DNA from 4 places in the Pseudomonas sp. GD03903 genome. Region 4 is predicted to be linked to each of the others. Evidence: riboswitches for the same ligand, from Rfam matches in the RefSeq annotation. Region 4 holds a riboswitch; each other region holds the start of a gene.

Region 1 (4,346 bases), on a different contig from region 4:
TGCCGAAGCCACCGCAGACACTGAAGCGCGCCACCGGGACCTTGCGCAGGTGCTTGAGCGCGGCGCCGGCGAAGTCGCCCATCTCGATCAGCGCGGTGTCGTCGAAACCGTAGCGACGGCGCATGGCGTCCTCGCTGGCGTTACCGGTGCAGGCGGCGAGATGACGGAAGCCGTTGGCACGGGCGACATCGATGCCCTGCTGGATCGAGGCGATGTAGGCCGAGCAGGAGAACGGCCGGACGATGCCGGTGGTGCCGAGGATCGACAGGCCGCCAAGGATGCCCAGGCGCGGGTTCATGGTCTTCAGCGCCAGCTCGGCGCCGCCCTCTACGTTGATGGTGACCTCGAAGCCACCGGCATAGCCGCACTCGGCCGCCAATGCCGCGAGGTTGTCGCGCATCATCTGGCGCGGCACCGGGTTGATCGCCGGCTCGCCCACTGGCAGGACCAACCCCGGTTTGGTGACCGTGCCGACGCCAACGCCGGCATGGAAGCGCACGCCGGGCTCGACGCCCAGCGTCACGCGAGCGAAGACCAGCGCACCGTGGGTCACGTCAGGGTCATCACCGGCATCCTTCAGCGTACCGGCCTCAGCCCCCTCGGCGGTGCGCCGGCAGAACTCCAGGCGCAGCGTCGCGTTGCGCTCTTTCGGCAGGACGATCTGCGCGGCATCCAGCGCTTCACCGGTGAGCAACAGGCGCGCGGCGGCGAGGCTGGTCGCGGTAGCGCAACTGCCGGTGGTGTAGCCGCTGCGCAGCGGGCGGGGTTCTTCGGGCGTCTCGTCACGCATAACGAGCAGCATCGTAGGATGGGTGGAGCGAAGCGATACCCATGCAGTCGCGGTACGAAAAACGCTTCATTCCTTCCAGACTTCCAGCAGGGTGATCGGCAACGCCGCGCGCCAGGTATCGAAGCCGCCGAGCGGTTGCGCCTGTGATACCGACAGACGGGTCAGCTCGCCACCCACGCGCTCGCGCCAGCTCACCAGCGCCGCCTCGCTCTGCAGGGTCACGGCATTGGCGACCAGCCGGCCGCCGGGCTTCAGTTGCTCCCAGCAGTGCTCGAAGATGCCGGGCAGCGTGACACCGCCACCAATGAAAATCGCGTCGGGTCGCTCCAGCCCCTGCAGCGCCTCCGGAGCAGCCCCGCAAACCAATTGCAGCGCCGGTACGCCGAGGGCATCGCGATTGAAGCGGATATGCTCCTGGCGCCCTTCGTCGGCTTCGATGGCCAGCGTGCGGCAGCTCGGATGCGCACGCATCCATTCGATGCCGATGGAGCCGCAGCCGGCGCCGACGTCCCAGAGCAGCTCGCCGGGCTTCGGCGCCAGCCGCGCCAGGGTCACGGCGCGCACATCGCGTTTGGTCAGTTGGCCGTCATGGCGGTAAGCGTCGTCAGGCAGGCCGGTGGTCAGTGGCAGACGAACCGCGCCCATGCCGGCGACGCACTGCACAGCCACCAGGTTCAGCGCAGCGGTCTCGCTCTGCGACCAGTCGCTGGCGAGCCCATCGATGCGGCGCTCCGCCTCGCCACCCAGGTGCTCCAGCACGCTGAGGCGACTTGCACCGAAGCCCCGCTCGCGCAGCAGCGCAGCGATGGCCGCCGGGCTGTCGCCATCATTGCTGAGGATCAGCAGCTTCGTACCGTCGTGGATCTGCGCGTTGAGTGCGGCCAACGGCCGCGCCACCAGCGACAGCAGCGTGCAGTCCTGCAACGCCCAGCCCATTCGCGCGGCGGCGAGCGAGGCAGAGGACGGCGCGCTAAGCACGAGCATTTCCGCGGGCGGAATCTGACGGGCAAGGCTCGCGCCAACGCCAAACAGCATTGGATCACCGCTGGCCAGGACGCAGGTCGGCTCGCCGCGCCGGCGCAGCACCGGTTCCAGGCTGAACGGGCTCGGCCAGGCCTGGCGGCGGGCGCCCAGGCAGTGCGGCAGCAGCTCCAGCTGGCGCGGTGCGCCAATCACTTCGCTGGCGGCAAGCAGGGCTCGGCGTGCGGCCTTGCCGAGGCCGGCATAACCGTCCTCGCCGATGCCGACGATGGTCAGCCAGGGCGTCATGAAATGTCCTCAAGGGTGCGACGATCGATCCGACGGGCAGGCTTTTCCTGACATCGGGCAAAGCAGGCATAATACCCGCTTCGTCGGTGCTCGTAGGACGCTTCGCCTTGATGGCGAGGTTTCTCAGAGCCGAAGAGGGAACACGGTTAAGCCGTGGCTGCCCCCGCAACTGTAAGCAGCGAGTCCGCGCAATGCGGCGACACGAGGACGAGGTTCCGTGCCGCCGGCCAGGCCACTGGGCAACCGGGAAGGCCGCGCTGGATGAGGACCTGCCAGCCAGGAGACCTGCCGACGAAACCAGTCGCGCGTGCAGACATCGAGCGGGGTGTATCGGTGTCGTGAAATCCCCCCTGGGGGATTCGCAGGTCACCGCGACCCAGCCCTGGTGACCTCAGTGCAAGACTCCTCAGCCCTGCCCGTCCGCCCGCATGCCTGCCCCGGCCTGCTGCGCATCGTGGCCTCCCGCGATGGCGGCATCTGCCGTATCAAGCTGCCCTGTGGGCAACTCGACGCCCGCGCCGCGCGCGCCATCGCCCAGGCCGCCGAGCGCCATGCCGACGGCGTACTGGAAGCGACCAACCGCGCCAACCTGCAGATTCGCGGTGTGCGGTCTGGCGCCGAAAACGCGCTGAGCCATGAACTGTTGGCCGCCGGCCTCGGCCCGCGTGAACTGGCCTCGGACGATGTGCGCAACCTGCTGGTCAGCCCGGCGCTGGGCCTGGATGCCTCGGCGATTGTCGACCCTGCGCCACTGGCCTGGCAGTTGCTCGACCTGCTGGAGCGCACCCCGCGCTTCCACGGTCTGTCTCCCAAGTTCGGCATTCAGCTGGACGCCGGCGAAGCGCTGGCGATGCTGGAGCACCCCAATGATCTCTGGCTGTCGGCCATGTCCGACGACGCGGCACCGCTGTTCGCCTTCGGCCTCGCCGGTTGCCCGCCGCAGCGCGAGACGGATCGCCCCGCCCTCGCCGCCGTGTCTGTCGAGCAAGTACCACTGCTGGTGGAAAGCCTGCTGCACCTGTTCCTCGATCTCGCCGGCGACGGCCAGACGCGCATGCGCCACCTGCGCGAGATGCTCCGCGACGAAGTGCTGCTGGAACGCCTGCAGCAACGCCTGCCCTTCCCGCTGCACCTCGGGCCGGCCGTGGATGAGTGGCGACGTCCTGTACCGAAGGCTTTCGGCCATCTCGGGATTCAGCCGCAGCGCCAGCCGGACCGCGCCATGGTCGGTGCGGGATTCATCCTCGGACGCCTGGATAGCGCCATGCTGTTCGGCCTGGCCGATCTCGCCGAGCGCTTCAGCGGCGGACAGCTGCGTCTGACGCCCTGGCAAAGTCTGATCCTCCCTGACGTAGCGCAAACCGATGCCGCCGTCGTCCTCGGTGCGCTGGCCAACCTCGGCCTGGTGATCGACGCCGCTCAACCGCTCTCGCGCATCGTCGCGTGCAGCGGCTCCACGGGTTGCGCACGCGGGCTGGCCGACACCAAGGCCGATGCCCTGCGCCTGGCCGCACGCCTGCGTCACACGGCGCCGGCCGGCGTACACCTGTGCGGCTGCCCGCGCTCCTGCGCCGCCGCCCACGTTGCCCCCTACACCCTGCTGGCCGTCGCCGACGGCCGCTATGACCTGTTCCGTCGCACCGATGGCGTAGCCGGATTCGGCCTGCCGCTGGCGCGCAACCTTTCCCTCGATGCCGCGGGCGACCTGCTCGCCGCACCCGGAGTTTCCACCGATGCTTGATTACATCCGCGACGGCCAGGCGATCTACCGCCAATCCTTCGCCACCATCCGCGCCGAGGCCGATCTCACTGGCATCCCCACCGACCTGGAAAAACTCGCCGTGCGGGTGATCCACGCCTGCGGCATGGTCGACGTCGTGCAGGACCTGCGATTCTCCGCTGGCGCCGGAGCCATCGGCCGCGCGGCGCTGGCCGCTGGCGCGCCGATTCTCTGCGACGCGCGGATGGTCGCCGAGGGCATCACCCGCGCCCGCCTGCCGGCACACAACGAGGTGATCTGTACCCTCAACGATCCGGACGTCCCGGAACTCGCCCGCGAGCTGGGCAACACCCGCTCGGCGGTGGCGCTGGAGCACTGGCGTGAGCACCTCGAAGGCAGCGTGGTGGTGATCGGCAATGCGCCGACCGCACTCTTCTACCTGCTGGAAATGCTCGACGCCGGCGCACCGAAACCGGCGCTGATCCTCGGCTTCCCGGTGGGATTCGTCGGTGCCATGGAGTCCAAGGACGCCCTCGCCGCCGACAGCCGTGGCGTGCCCTACGTGAT
Region 2 (4,346 bases), on a different contig from region 4:
GCAGGGTGAACAGGCCAGCCAGCATCAGGGCGAAGCCCACCGCGACCACCAGGTTGCCCCCAGTGGTGGAGAGGATGCGCTGCCAGCCGTCTTCCGGCTCCCAGGCTTCCGCGTCGTGCTCGTGGGCGGCCACTGCGCCAGCGGCGTGGTCGTGGGCGTGCTCGTGGTGTTCCTCGACCAGCGCGGCGGCCGGCTCGGCCTTCTCGTAGGTTTCCGCCTTGAGGATCAGCGGGGACACCCACAGCAGCTGAACCACAGTCAGCACCAGCGCCGCGATCAGACCGGCGAAACCGGCGGTCTGGGCGATACGTTTGATCATTTTTTCCTTTCCTTTCCGAACTCTCGAATCGAGCGAGCTAGCGCCAGGCAAGGCGGAGGATCGGCGGGGACGCGGAGCTGACTGAAGTCAATGAGCAGTCCACGGCGATACTCCAACGCAGCCTGGCCGACGCGCAGCCGATTGGGCTCAGAACAGCATTAGTGGCAGGGGAAACCGGCGCTGTGGCGGGTATCGTGCGCGGCGTTGTGCACCGCATCGATGTGCGAGAAGCCGGCGAAATACACCAGCAGCGCACCGAGCAGGCTGGCGCCAACGGCCAGGCTGATGCGCTTGGAAAGGGGGATGGAAGTGCTCGACGCGTGCGTCAGGGTGCTGCTGGACATGAACGTTCCCTCTGGAAATCAAAGTAAGAGAACGCAGAGGTTGAACGCATTCGAACGCGCCGGAACGGTCGCGCCACGGCCTGCGCCCGCCCACCGCGGGTTTGCCAAAAACGAAGAATTCCAGGCCGGTCTCCGGGCTTGCGATGTCGGCCAGTGGCCAAGCGGGTCAACCTTCCCATGCCGGAGCACAGTGGCTACTGATGACCCTACGATCGCTTACCGTTGCGGGGGCAGCGCCGGACTGGTCCTTGCGGACGCACCGGCTTCCCGTTTCACCTCGCGCGCGTGGCGCGAGACACCTGAAACCGCGCTAGCTGACCACGAAGCCCTGCAAGCGTCAACCGATCCCCGGCGATTGACCGCCCCGCCGTCGCTGCGTAGCCTTCCCTGCTTCGAGGTTCTCCGGCGCTGGCCGGAGCTAAGAGGGAACGTGGAAATCTTCGGATGTGCCACGGCTGCCCCCGCAACTGTGAACAGCCTGTTCTTTCACAAGCCACTGCCGGCCACGGCGGGAAGGCGAAAGAACTCAAGAGGGCTGTGAGCCAGGAGACCTGCCTCGACCAGTATCACGACAACCGGGCGGGGTGATCCGGTGGCGACCTTCGTTGCGCGGCGAACCCGCGCGCGCGCCCTTCATCCGCCCTCCAACTCTCTGCTTGCGAGGCGCGCATGAAGACCCTGGCCAAACTCCCCGTCACCATCGTCACCGGCTTCCTCGGCGCCGGGAAGACCACCCTGCTCCGCCACATGCTGGATAACGCCGAAGGCCGCCGCATCGCGGTGATCGTCAACGAATTCGGCGAGCTGGGCATCGACGGCGAAATCCTCAAGCAGTGCTCCATCGGTTGCAGCGAAGAAGAGGCGGTCGGCCGCGTCTTCGAACTGGCCAACGGCTGCCTGTGCTGCACCGTGCAGGAAGAATTCTTCCCGGTGATGCGCGAACTGGTGGCACGCCGTGGCGACCTCGACCAGATTCTCATCGAAACCTCCGGCCTGGCCCTGCCCAAGCCGCTGGTGCAGGCCTTCCAGTGGCCGGAAATCCGCAATGCCTGCACCGTTGACGCGGTGATCACCGTGGTCGACAGCCCGGCCGTGGCCGCCGGCACCTTCGCCGCCCATCCCGAACAGGTGGACGAGCAGCGCAAGCAGGACCCGAACCTGGACCACGAATCGCCGCTGCACGAACTCTTCGAAGACCAGCTCGCCAGCGCCGACCTGGTGGTGCTGAACAAGGCCGACCTGCTGGACGCCGACGCGCTCGCCCGCGTGCGCGCCGAAGTCGCCGAGGAACTGCCGCCGGCGGTGAAGATCGTCGAAGCCAATTCCGGCCAGCTGCCGCTCTCCGTGCTGCTGGGGCTGAACGCCGAGGCCGAGCTGCACATCGACAGCCGCCCCACACACCACGACCATGAAGGCCATGAAGATCACGACCACGACGAGTTCGACTCCTTCCACGTCGACCTCCCGGAAGTGGAAGAGCGCGCCCTGCTCGACGCACTGAACGCACTGGTCGAGCGCCACGCCGTGCTGCGCATCAAGGGCTTCGTCGCCATCCCCGGCAAGCCCATGCGCCTGCTGGTGCAGGGCGTCGGCAAGCGCTTCGACAAGCACTTCGACCGCGCCTGGCGCAGCGACGAAACCCGCAGCACCCGCCTGGTGGTGATCGGCCAGGAACTGGACCAGGCCGCCATCGCCAACGAACTGCGTACCGCCCTGGCATAACACTGCCTTTGTAGGAGCGAGCTTGCTCGCGAACCAACCTCCGCAGCGGGGCATGGTTCGCGAGCAAGCTCGCTCCTACAACAGAGCCCTTTACCGAGCGAGTTCCATGCACCTGCTGCGCACCCAACCCGGCGGCTTCGTTCCCGACGACGGCATCGCCGACCTGGCCCAGACGCCTGCTGAGCTGGTGATCCTCTGCAGCGGCGATTCGCACCTGGCGCTGCTCGCCGAGGCCGCTCGCGAGCTGCCGGCGGACTACCCGAGCCTGCGCCTGGCCAACCCCATGCAGCTGCAGAACCACGCCTCGGTGGACCTCTACGTCGACGAAGTGCTGCAGCACGCCAAGGTCATCCTGATCTCCGTGCACGGCGGCGTCGGCTACTGGCGCTACGGCATGGAGCAACTCGCGGCACTGGCCGAACGCGGCATCACGCTGATCGCCGTACCCGGCGACGACAAGCCCGACCCCGAACTGGCCGCGCTGTGCAATGTGCCCACGCAGGACGCCGAGCGCCTCTGGCAGTACCTGCGCCAGGGCGGCATGGACAACGCCCGGCAATTTTTCGCCTGCCTCGCCACACGCCACCTGCAACGCGACTATCCGTGGAGCGAGCCGCAGACGCTGCCCCGCGTCGCGCTCTATCACCCGCAGACCGGCAGCTGCGACCTCGCCCGCTGGCAGGCCAACTGGCACCCGGAGTGCCCAGTGGCCGCGTTGCTGTTCTATCGCACGCACCTGCAGGCGGCGAACACCGGCTTCATCGATACCTTCTGCGAGCGCCTGCAGGCCCAGGGCATCAATCCGCTCCCCATCGCCGTGGCCAGCCTCAAGGAATCCGCTTGCCTGGAGACGGTGGAAAACCTGCTCGATAGCGCCGATGCCGAGCTGATCATCAACACCACCGGCTTCGCCCAGTCGAACCCGGAATCGCCGCAGGAGCGTCCCTTCCGCCGCGACGTGCCGGTGCTGCAAGCCATCTGCTCGCTGGACAACCACGACCTCTGGCGCGCCAACCCGCAGGGCCTCGGCCCGCGCGACCTGGCCATGCACATCGCGCTGCCGGAGCTGGATGGCCGCCTGATCACCCGGCCGATCAGCTTCAAGGGCCTGGCCTGGCGCAGCGAGCGCAGCCAGAGCGACGTGGTCTGCTACCTGGCGCACCGGCCGGGCATGGATTTCGTCGCCGAACTGGCGCGGCGCTGGATGCTGCTGGCACGCAAGGCCAACGCCGACAAGCGCGTGGCGCTGATCCTGGCGAACTACCCGACCCGCGACGGGCGCATCGGCAATGGCGTCGGCCTCGACACGCCGGCCGCCGCATTGAACATCCTGCGTGCGCTGGAGGCCCAGGGTTATCCGGTCGCCGGCCTGCCCGATTCCGGCACCGCGCTGATCCAGCAACTGCTCGGCGGCGTCAGCAACGACCTCGACAGCCTCGACCTGCGCCCCTGCGCACAGAGCCTGGCGCTGGACGACTACCTCGCCTGCTTCGCGCGCCTGCCCGAAGCCAACCAGCAAGCCGTGCGCGAGCGCTGGGGCGAACCGCAGCAGGACCCGATGTTCCGCAGCGGGCGGATGATGGTCGCCGGCCTGCGCTTCGGCCTCGGCTTCGTCGGCATCCAGCCGGCGCGTGGCTACCAGCTGGACGCGGCGGCGATCTACCACGATCCGTCGCTGGTGCCGCCCCACGGCTACCTCGCCTTCTACTTCTGGCTGCGCGAAGTGTTCGGCGCCGACGCAGTGATCCACGTCGGCAAGCATGGCAACCTGGAATGGCTGCCGGGCAAGGGCATCGGGCTCTCCGAGGAGTGCTGGCCGGATGCGATCCTCGGCCCGCTGCCGAACCTCTACCCGTTCATCGTCAACGACCCCGGCGAAGGCGCACAGGCCAAGCGCCGCGCCCAGGCGGTGATCATCGACCACCTGATGCCGCCGCTGACCCGTGCGGAAAACTACGGCC
Region 3 (4,346 bases), on a different contig from region 4:
ATGCTGATGGTCGGCGACTACCGCTTCGATCTCGATTGCGCGCGGGCTGCTGGGGCGCAGAGTGCGCTGGTGAATCTTGCTGAGAATCCCTGGCCCGAGCTGACCGACTGGCACGCGCGGGACTGCGCGGAGCTGGGGCGGATGGCGGGGGTACTGGTTTAGTCCGCTGCAATGCGGGTTCGCGAGCAAAGGCTAGGCGCCCCCCTCGCTTCTACGAAGAGCGGCCCGGCGCGCGGCCAACTCTCACGTGCGCCGTACCCTGTAGGAGCGAGCTTGCTCGCGAAAAGCTGCGCTCCTGATCTTCATCTGAACCTGCGCCAGCAGATCGGCACTGCGTAGGAGCGGACTCCGTCCGCGATCGGCATCCGGCCACTCGAATCCATCGCGGATGAATCCGCTCCCGCGGGTATTCCGTTTTGGCATTGGCGCGCTGGATTTCCCCTCCCCCCGGCCCTGTCTGCGCGCCCCGCTCCAGAGGGAAAGGGAGCCGCTTGGCGTTGCCGGGAGGCGCCGCGCTCGCCAGATCCGTAGGATGGGTGGAGCCTAGGCGATACCCATGCTGGCAGTGCCAGGCACGATGGGTATCGCTTCGCTCCACGCCATCCTACGAAATGCCTTGCGCCCTACAGCTCCGGCGTCCAGGTTACCGCCAGCAGCGCGGTGCGGCCGGGTTCGCGGTAGGGGCGGGCTTCGCCCATGAAGTCCATCGGGCTGGTCGGGCGCAGGTAGTCGCCCAGGGTGTAGTTGCGGTCCAGGGCGTTATCCAGCTTCAGGTCGAAGCGGATTTCATTGCTGGCCAGCCAGCTGCTGCGCAGGTCGAGCACGCCGTAGCCGGAGAGTTCGCGGGTGTTGGCCGCGTCGTCGTAGCGCTGGCTGACCGCGCGCCAGGTGCCGCCGACGCCGAAGGCGCCGAACTGTCGATCCAGGTCCAGGCTCAGGGTGCGGCGCGCGCGATAGGGCAGGGTGTGCCCGGTATCGCGGTCGCGCGGGTCGATCATGCTCAGGCCGAGGGCGGCCTGCCAGCCCAGCACGTCGCGCGCAACGCTGGCCTCGAAGCCATTGATACGCGCCTTGTTGATGTTCTCCGGCTGATTGCTGGTGCTGTCCCAGGCGATCAGGTCGTCGATCTCGGTGCGGTACAGCGAGGCTTCCAGGTGTGTGCCTTCGATGTCGCCGCGCCATTGCAGCTCATAGGTCTTCGAGGTCTCGGCCTTCAGGTCCGGGTTGCTCGCGCCGGGGTAGTAGAGGTCGCTGAAGGTCGGCGCGCGGAAGCCCTCGCCGTAGCTGGCGATCCAGGTCTGGTTGTCGCCGACCGGCAGGCTGAAGGCGGCGTTCCAGCTGTTCTGGCTGCCGTAGGCCTGGTTGTTGTCGTGGCGGATGCCCAGCTCGGTGCCGAAGTTGTCGCCCTTGAAGCTGTGCTGGGCGAAGAACGCGCGGTTGCTGCGCTGGTCGTCGGCGAAGGCGGTGCTGCCGTCGACCTTGTCCTGGTACCAGTCGGTGCCCAGGGCCAGCTGGTTGGCTTCGTCGAGCTGCAGGCGGTTGATCCAGCTCGCCGAGTGGCGGGTGGTTTCCAGGGTGCCGTTGTTCCAGCTATCGGCCGCGCCCACGGCCTTGTTGCGGTCGAAGCTGCGGCCGAGTTCGAGGCGGCTGTTCCACATTTTCGTGATCTGGCCGTCGAGGTAGGCGCTGTAGCTGCTGACACGGAATTCGTCCTGCGGCGTACCGGGCTCGAAGTTGTAGGCGTCGTCGTATTCGTTCTTGCCGCGCTGGTCGTTGAGGTTCAGGCCGGCCTTCCAGTCCTCGCTGAAGCGATGGTCCAGGTTCAGGTGCACGGCCTTGTTGCGCTGGGAGTCGTGGTCGTTGTCGGCGCCGACGTTGTCGCTGGTGCGGTCCCAGCCCTGGCTCTCGTCGAGGCTGCCACCGAGGTTGTAGCGGGTCTGCTCGTTGCCGCCGGAAAGGCTCAGGCTGCGCTCGAAGGTGCCGTGGCTGCCGGCGGCCAGGCGCACTTCCGGATGCAGCCCGGCTTCGCCGCGGCGGGTGAAGATCTGGATGACCCCACCGATCGCATCGGCGCCATACAGCGCCGAGCGCGGGCCACGGGTGACCTCGACGCGTTCGATGCTGTCGACGCTCAGGTAATCCAGGCGGGCGATGCCGCTGCTGGCCGAGGCGATGCGCTGGCCGTCCACCAGTACCAGGGTCTGCGCGGTGCTGGTGCCGCGTACGGAATAGGACACCACGCCGCCGGAGCTGCCCATCTGCACGCCGGGCACACGGGCGAGCAGGGCGGGGACGCTGCGCACCTGCAGGCGTTCGATGTCGGCGCGGGTGAACACGCTGTTGGCCGAGGTGGCTTCGGCGCGCGGCTGGGCCTGGCGGGCGGAGGTGATCACCTGGTCGGAGAGCGTGTAGATGTCGCCAGCGGCGAAGGCCATGCCGGGCAGCAGGCTGGTGGCCAGGGCGAGTCGGGTCAGTTTCATGGAGCGTCCTCAAAAGCGGTCGGATGACTTTCGAGGAGGGCGTGACAAGGGCGGACGATGCAGCACCGCGCTTGACGGTGCGGCCCTCCGCAACACCTGTCGGGGCGTGTCGAGGGCGGTCTCCGGGCTGCCGGCATCACATCGCCGCCTTCCCGCGTTCATGCAGTGGCGGATGGCGATGTTGCACTCCCGCAGGGAGTGCGCCGGTTACCGTTGCGGGGGCAGCGCAGGTCTTTCACCTGCTTCCCGTTACCTCGAACGAAAACGGGGCGAACCTTACGAGCTAGTTCCGGTGCGGGCAAGTACCAGCAGTCCCCCCATTGCCAGGCGGGCAACCCGGGCAGGCGTCTTCACGCCGCATTGAAAGCTGCGCCACAGCAGGGCCCGCCTCGCTTTCCCGAACTGCGACGAAATCGCTCAGACGGCGTGACGATCAGCGCGAAAGTTGACCGGGCGCAAGGGTGCCGCGGCAGCGCTGCAGATTTGCCGGAAATAGATAGGGCCTGTCGATCCTTGCTCCTTAGCCTTCGGGTCAAGTCAGGAGGGCCAGGCAATGTCCAGAGAGCGAATCATCCAGGAGTTTGTACCGGGGAAGCAGGTCACCCTGGCGCACCTGATCGCCCATCCGCAGGAAGACCTCTCGAGCAAGATCGGCGTCCCCGGCGCCCAGGCCATCGGCATCATGACGCTGACCCCCGGAGAGACCGCGATGATCGCCGGTGACTTCGCCACCAAGGCGGCCGACGTGCAGATCGGTTTCCTCGATCGCTTCAGCGGCGCCCTGGTGCTGCACGGCAGCGTCGGCGCGGTGGAAGAGGCGTTGCAGCGGACCTGCGAGGCGCTGGGCCGGCTGCTCGACTACAGCGTCTGCACGGTCACCCGGAGCTGATGATGAGCACCTTGCGATACGCCCTGGTGGGTGGCGTCGGAGCCGGCAAGACCACCCTGTTCAATGCGCTGCGCGGGCGCGACGAAGCCGCCCGCAAGACCCAGGCGCTGGATTACGACCCCTGTGGCGCGCTGGATACCCCCGGCGAATTTGTCAGCCACCCGCGTCTTTATCGCGCGCTGATCACCAGTACCGATGACGTCGACGTGCTGGTCTACGTGCACCCGGCCGACTCGAACGAATGCCGGTTGCCGCCCGGCCTGCTGGACATCCATGCCGGCAAGCGCGTGCTCGCGGTGATCAGCAAGTGCGACCTGCCCGGTGTCGATCTGCCCGCCGTCGAGAGCCTGCTGCGGCGCCACGGCATCGAAGGCCCCTTTGTCCATACCACGCGCGACGACCCCGCCAGCATTGAGCGCTTGCGCCAACTGCTGAGCGAAGGCCATCGGATCGAGGAAGAGTTGAAATGAAGAAGCTGATTACCGCCGGGACCATCCGCGAGGCCGTCGCTGCCGGCCAGACTGCGCTGCAGGTCGAGTTGCCGCACTGCATCGTCACACCCGAGGCGCGAATGATCGCCGAGGAAGCGGGGCTGGCACTCATCGAGCGGGTGGTCGGCGCGACCGCGCAACCCGCGATGACCGTCGAGAAGCAGGAGGCCCCGGGGATTGCCGGTGAAAACGACCTGGCGCAGATTCGCGCCGCGGTCATGGCGCGGCTGCCGGCCGGTGTGGATGAAGCCCTGGTGGAGCAGCTCGTGCGCAAAGCCGCCCAGGCTGGCCCGGCCCAGGCAAGCGCCGCGCAGGCCGGGTTCGAGGCCCGCACCGGTTCGGGCGGGATCAAGCTGGTCAAGGGCGACTCGGTGCGCTTCGGCCTGCTGGATGGCGTCGAGGGCGGCGGCCAGATCGGTATCACCGACGTGGTCGGCAGCGAAGATGGCAGCAGCATGGGCGCCGGCTTCATGCAGTGGGAGAACG
Region 4 (4,346 bases):
CGAAGCGAGGTCCATGTTCGGCAGCGTGCGGCGACCAAAGACGTGCGCCTCGCGGCCATCCATCAGGGCCGCCACCAGCACCTCGGCGCAATCGAGCACGCCCTCGACCTTCAGCTTCATGAATTCATCGGAGCGCTCACCCAGGGCTTCGGCGGTTCGAATGCGCTCCTCTTCGATCAGGCAATGGATCGACTGGCGCAGCTCCCGCGAGGTGACGCGAATGAACCGCCATGGCTGCATCAAGCCGACGCTGGGCGCCTGGTGCGCCGCTTCGAGCAGGCGCGCGAGCAACTCGGGCGCCACCTCGCCGCCACTGAAGTGGCGCATGTCGCGGCGTTCGGCGATGGCGCGGTAAAGCGCGGCGCGTTCCTCGGGGCTATAGGCGTGCTCGGTCATGGTCTCAGCAGGGCTGCTGCCGCATCCGGATCGGACGGCAGGTAGAAATGGATATAGGACGCGGTAAGACGACCACGGCGGAACACCGCCTCGGCCACCGGTTTGTCGTTCGGGCATACGCCAAGGGCCAGGGGCACTTCCGCGCTGTCGAGCAACGAGTGATGGAAGGTGTGCCCGCGCAGGGTGCCTTCGGGCAGCGTCACCGCCTGCAATGCCAGGGCGGCGAGACGCTTCTGCAGGCGCGCCTCACCCGGCAGCAGGCCCAGCAGCTCGGCGCGTTCGCCGGCGACGTCGGTCAGGGCATCGAGCAGATAGAGCATGCCGCCGCACTCGGCGAGGATCGGCTTGCCCATCTCGTGGTGGGCGTGAATCGCCTGGGCCATGCCGCGGTTCTCCGCCAGGGCGCGCAGGTGCAGCTCCGGGTAGCCGCCGGGCAGATAGAGGCTGTCCACTTCCGGCAACCTTTCGTCGCGCAGCGGCGAGAAGAACACCAGCTCGGCGCCCAGCTCGCGCAGCAGGTCGAGGTTGGCTTGATAAAGGAAGGCGAAGGCATTGTCCCGCGCCACACCAATGCGCACGCCATCGAGACGGCAAGACTCGCGGCGCGGTTCGGGCACGGCAAAGCTCACCGGCGCCGGCAACTCGGTGCTGGCACTGGCCGCCAGGGCATCGGCGGCGGCGTCCAGGCGGGCATCGAGGTCGGCCAGCTCATCGGCCTGCACCAGGCCGAGGTGACGACTGGGCAACTCCACTTCGGTATCGCGCGGCAGCGCGCCATACCAGCGAATCCACTCGGGCAGGCTATCGCGCACCAGGTCGCGGTGGCGCTGGCTGCCGATGCGGTTGGCGAGCACGCCGGAGAACGGCAGGTCGCGCTGGTAGGTGGCCATGCCGACGGCCATCGCGCCGAAGGTCTGGGCCATGGACTGGCCATTGATCACCGCCATCACCGGCACGTTGAAGCGCCGCGCCAGGTCGGCGGCGGATGGCGAACCGTCGAACAGGCCCATCACCCCTTCGATAAGAATCAGGTCGGCCTCGCCTGCGGCTTCCCAGAGCAGGCGACGGCTTTCCTCCTCGCCGACCATCCACAGGTCCAGCTGATAGACCGGCGCGCCACTGGCGCGGGCAAGGATCATCGGATCGAGGAAATCCGGCCCGCACTTGAACACCCGCACCTTGCGCCCGAGGCGCGTGTGCAGACGCGCCAGGGCGGCGGTCACGGTGGTCTTGCCCTGGCCGGAGGCGGGGGCGGCGATCAGCAAGGCGGGGCATTGGCGCGCATCGAGCATCAGGCGCGCTCCGTCGTAGCAGAAAAGGCGAAGAGCCCCCTCACCCCAACCCTCTCCCGCAGGGAGAGGGGGCGGTTGGGTGCCACATACAGCCGCAGTTTCCGTCGTGCGACAGCTACACCACCATCAAAAAACCCTGCTAGAGCGCAAACCGGCGAGCGCCTAGGTCTGGCAGCACGCCGAACGGCCCCCTCTCCCCCCGGGAGAGGGCTGGGGTGAGGGCAAGCCACGAACATCAGAACTCCACCCCTTTCTGCGCCTTGATTCCAGCCTTGAAGGCATGTTTCACCAGGCCCATCTCGCTCACGGTATCGGCGGCCTCGACCATGGCCGGCTGCACACCGCGGCCGGTGGCGACCACATGCTGCATCGGCGGGCGCGCGGCAATGTCGGCGAGCACGGTGTCCAGCTCCAGGTAGCCGTGCTTGAGGGCAATGTTCACCTCGTCCAGCACCACCAGGCCGACTTGCGGGTCGCTCAGCAGTTGCCGCGCCACGTCCCAGGCGGCCTGCGCCTTGGCGATATCGCGCTGGCGGTCCTGGGTTTCCCAGGTGAAGCCCTCGCCCATCACGTGGAAGCTGACTTCCTCGGGGAAGCGGCGGAAGAACGCCTCCTCGCCGGTGGTCGCGGCGCCCTTGATGAACTGCACCACGCCGACCCGCATGCCATGGCCCAGCGCGCGGGCAACCATGCCGAAGGCCGAGCTGCTCTTGCCCTTGCCGTTGCCGCTGTTGACCAGGAAGACACCGCGCTCCCCCTGGGCCTGGGCGATCTTCTCGTCGACCACTGCTTTCTTGCGCTGCATGCGCGAGCGATGGCGCTCGTCCTTCTCGGGGGATTCAGTCATGGGGTTTGCCTCTGCAAAGGGAGCGCGCAGGCGCCAGCTCGCCGGCCGGGCGGCAGCGAACGAAAAATGGAGGGGACAGCAACGAACCGCCGGCGCGCATCAACGCCATGCGGCAGAGGCCGCTCGGCGCGAAAGCCGTCGGCTTGGGAAACAGGGAATTCACCTGAAGGATTCTCCGCCGCTCTCACCCGCGCGGCACTGACCAGTCGGGGCAGGCGGAGGACGGCAACGCGCGGCGCACAATGAATGCCGGCGTCGGCAGCGCCTCCCGCGATGCCATGCGATGCAGCAGGCCGGTCTCCGGGCTTGCGAGTGGAAACGCCTGGCGTTTCCCGAGGAACCGCGCCTTCCCATGCCAGTGGCACAGTGGCTCAGTGCGGTTCGAAGCTCGCTTACCGTTGCGGGGGCAGCGCCGGAATGGTCGATGCAAGGATCGAATTCACCGGCTTCCCTGTTTCACCCTCGGCTTGCACCAAGGGCACCTGAAGCAGGCGCGCAGCTTAGTGGCTGGCGGGCTGGGGCGTCAATTGAACAGACTGTCGCTGCCACTCGCGCCCAGCGCCGCTGAGCCCTACAAAGGGTCACACAAGTCAAGTAGTCAGGCAGCGTAACTTCGCTAGAATGCGATTCATGACGACGACTGCCCAGCCCGGCCAGCTCCTGCTCGATTCCGCCGCGAACCCGCCCTTGCTGCACATCAGCGGCGATTGGACGCTCGCGCACTTCGCCGCGCTGAAAGCCCAGGTGGCCGCCCAGCGCCAGAGCGAATCCCCTGCCCAACTGGACTTCGCCGGCCTCGGAGCACTGGATACCGCTGGCGCCGCGCTGCTCGCCGAGATCATCGGCGGCGCACGCATGAGCCAGCTCGGGCAGATCGCCCACAACCTCCCGGCCGAGCGCCAGGCACTGCTGCGCACCGTCGGCAGCGCGATCACCCAATGCCGGCTGGACGAGAAAGGTCCGGCGCCGGGCAACGCACTGGTCGATGTGCTGGAGCGCATCGGCATTGCCTCGGTCACCTTCAAGGACCACCTGGTCGGCGTGCTCGGTTTCATCGGCCTGACGCTGCAGACATTGCTGCGCAACCTCCTGCGCCCACGGCGCTGGCGCCTGACCTCGCTGGCCGCGCACATGGAGGAAACCGGCCTGGATGCCGTGCCTATCGTCGCCCTGCTCACCTTCATGGTCGGCGCGGTGGTGGCCTTCCTCGGCGCCACGGTACTGCAGAAATTCGGCGCACAGATCTACACCGTCGACCTGGTGGGCTTCTCCTTCCTGCGTGAATTCGGCGTGCTGCTCACCGCGATCCTGCTCGCTGGCCGCACCGCCAGCGCCTTCACCGCGCAGATCGGCTCGATGAAGGCCAACCAGGAGATCGACGCCATCCAGGCCCTGGGCCTCGACCCGGTGGAACTGCTGGTGCTGCCACGGGTGCTGGCGCTGTTGCTGACGCTGCCGATGCTGACCTTCCTGGCGATGATTTCCGGCATCGTCGGCGGCGGCGTGGTCTGTGCGCTGAGCCTGGATATCTCGCCCCGCATGTTCCTCTACATGCTGCAGAACGACATCGCCGTGCAGCACTTCCTGGTCGGCATCGTCAAAGCCCCGGTATTCGCCTTCATCATCGCCGTGATCGGCTGCCTGGAAGGCTTCCGCGTCAGCGGCAGCGCGCAGTCGGTGGGCGAGCACACGACCTCCAGCGTGGTCCAGTCGATCTTCGTGGTGATCCTGCTGGATGCGATGTTCGCGCTGTTCTTCATGGAGATGGGCTGGTGAGCGAACCGATCATCGTCGTCCGCGACCTGGCCAAC

The links. A riboswitch is a leader RNA that binds a small molecule or an ion and turns the genes downstream of it on or off. The one in region 4 is predicted to bind cobalamin.
Region 1: it holds a riboswitch for cobalamin, as region 4 does, so the genes downstream of both, cobG (precorrin-3B synthase) here and cobO (cob(I)yrinic acid a,c-diamide adenosyltransferase) in region 4, are expected to answer to the same signal.
Region 2: it holds a riboswitch for cobalamin, as region 4 does, so the genes downstream of both, cobW (cobalamin biosynthesis protein CobW) here and cobO (cob(I)yrinic acid a,c-diamide adenosyltransferase) in region 4, are expected to answer to the same signal.
Region 3: it holds a riboswitch for cobalamin, as region 4 does, so the genes downstream of both, N5C91_RS11780 (TonB-dependent receptor) here and cobO (cob(I)yrinic acid a,c-diamide adenosyltransferase) in region 4, are expected to answer to the same signal.

What each region holds. Positions count from the first base shown of each region.
Region 1 covers NZ_JAOCBT010000006.1:323,657-328,002, forward strand. Annotated here, with positions in the region: gene N5C91_RS12460 (cobalt-precorrin-5B (C(1))-methyltransferase) at 1-790, opposite strand, end outside; gene cbiE (precorrin-6y C5,15-methyltransferase (decarboxylating) subunit CbiE) at 857-2,059, opposite strand; cobalamin riboswitch at 2,127-2,367, shown strand; gene cobG (precorrin-3B synthase) at 2,454-3,800, shown strand; gene N5C91_RS12475 (precorrin-8X methylmutase) at 3,793-4,346, shown strand, end outside.
Region 2 covers NZ_JAOCBT010000006.1:311,854-316,199, forward strand. Annotated here, with positions in the region: gene N5C91_RS12410 (CbtA family protein) at 1-319, opposite strand, end outside; gene N5C91_RS12415 (CbtB-domain containing protein) at 478-663, opposite strand; cobalamin riboswitch at 769-981, opposite strand; cobalamin riboswitch at 1,042-1,237, shown strand; gene cobW (cobalamin biosynthesis protein CobW) at 1,333-2,385, shown strand; gene cobN (cobaltochelatase subunit CobN) at 2,492-4,346, shown strand, end outside.
Region 3 covers NZ_JAOCBT010000006.1:184,203-188,548, reverse strand. Annotated here, with positions in the region: gene N5C91_RS11785 (HAD family hydrolase) at 1-162, shown strand, start outside; gene N5C91_RS11780 (TonB-dependent receptor) at 624-2,480, opposite strand; cobalamin riboswitch at 2,576-2,774, opposite strand; gene eutS (ethanolamine utilization microcompartment protein EutS) at 3,034-3,369, shown strand; gene N5C91_RS11770 (EutP/PduV family microcompartment system protein) at 3,372-3,839, shown strand; gene eutQ (ethanolamine utilization acetate kinase EutQ) at 3,836-4,346, shown strand, end outside.
Region 4 covers NZ_JAOCBT010000002.1:194,712-199,057, reverse strand. Annotated here, with positions in the region: gene bluB (5,6-dimethylbenzimidazole synthase) at 1-396, opposite strand, end outside; gene N5C91_RS03475 (cobyrinate a,c-diamide synthase) at 393-1,688, opposite strand; gene cobO (cob(I)yrinic acid a,c-diamide adenosyltransferase) at 1,924-2,535, opposite strand; cobalamin riboswitch at 2,809-3,036, opposite strand; gene N5C91_RS03465 (MlaE family lipid ABC transporter permease subunit) at 3,166-4,311, shown strand; gene N5C91_RS03460 (ATP-binding cassette domain-containing protein) at 4,308-4,346, shown strand, end outside.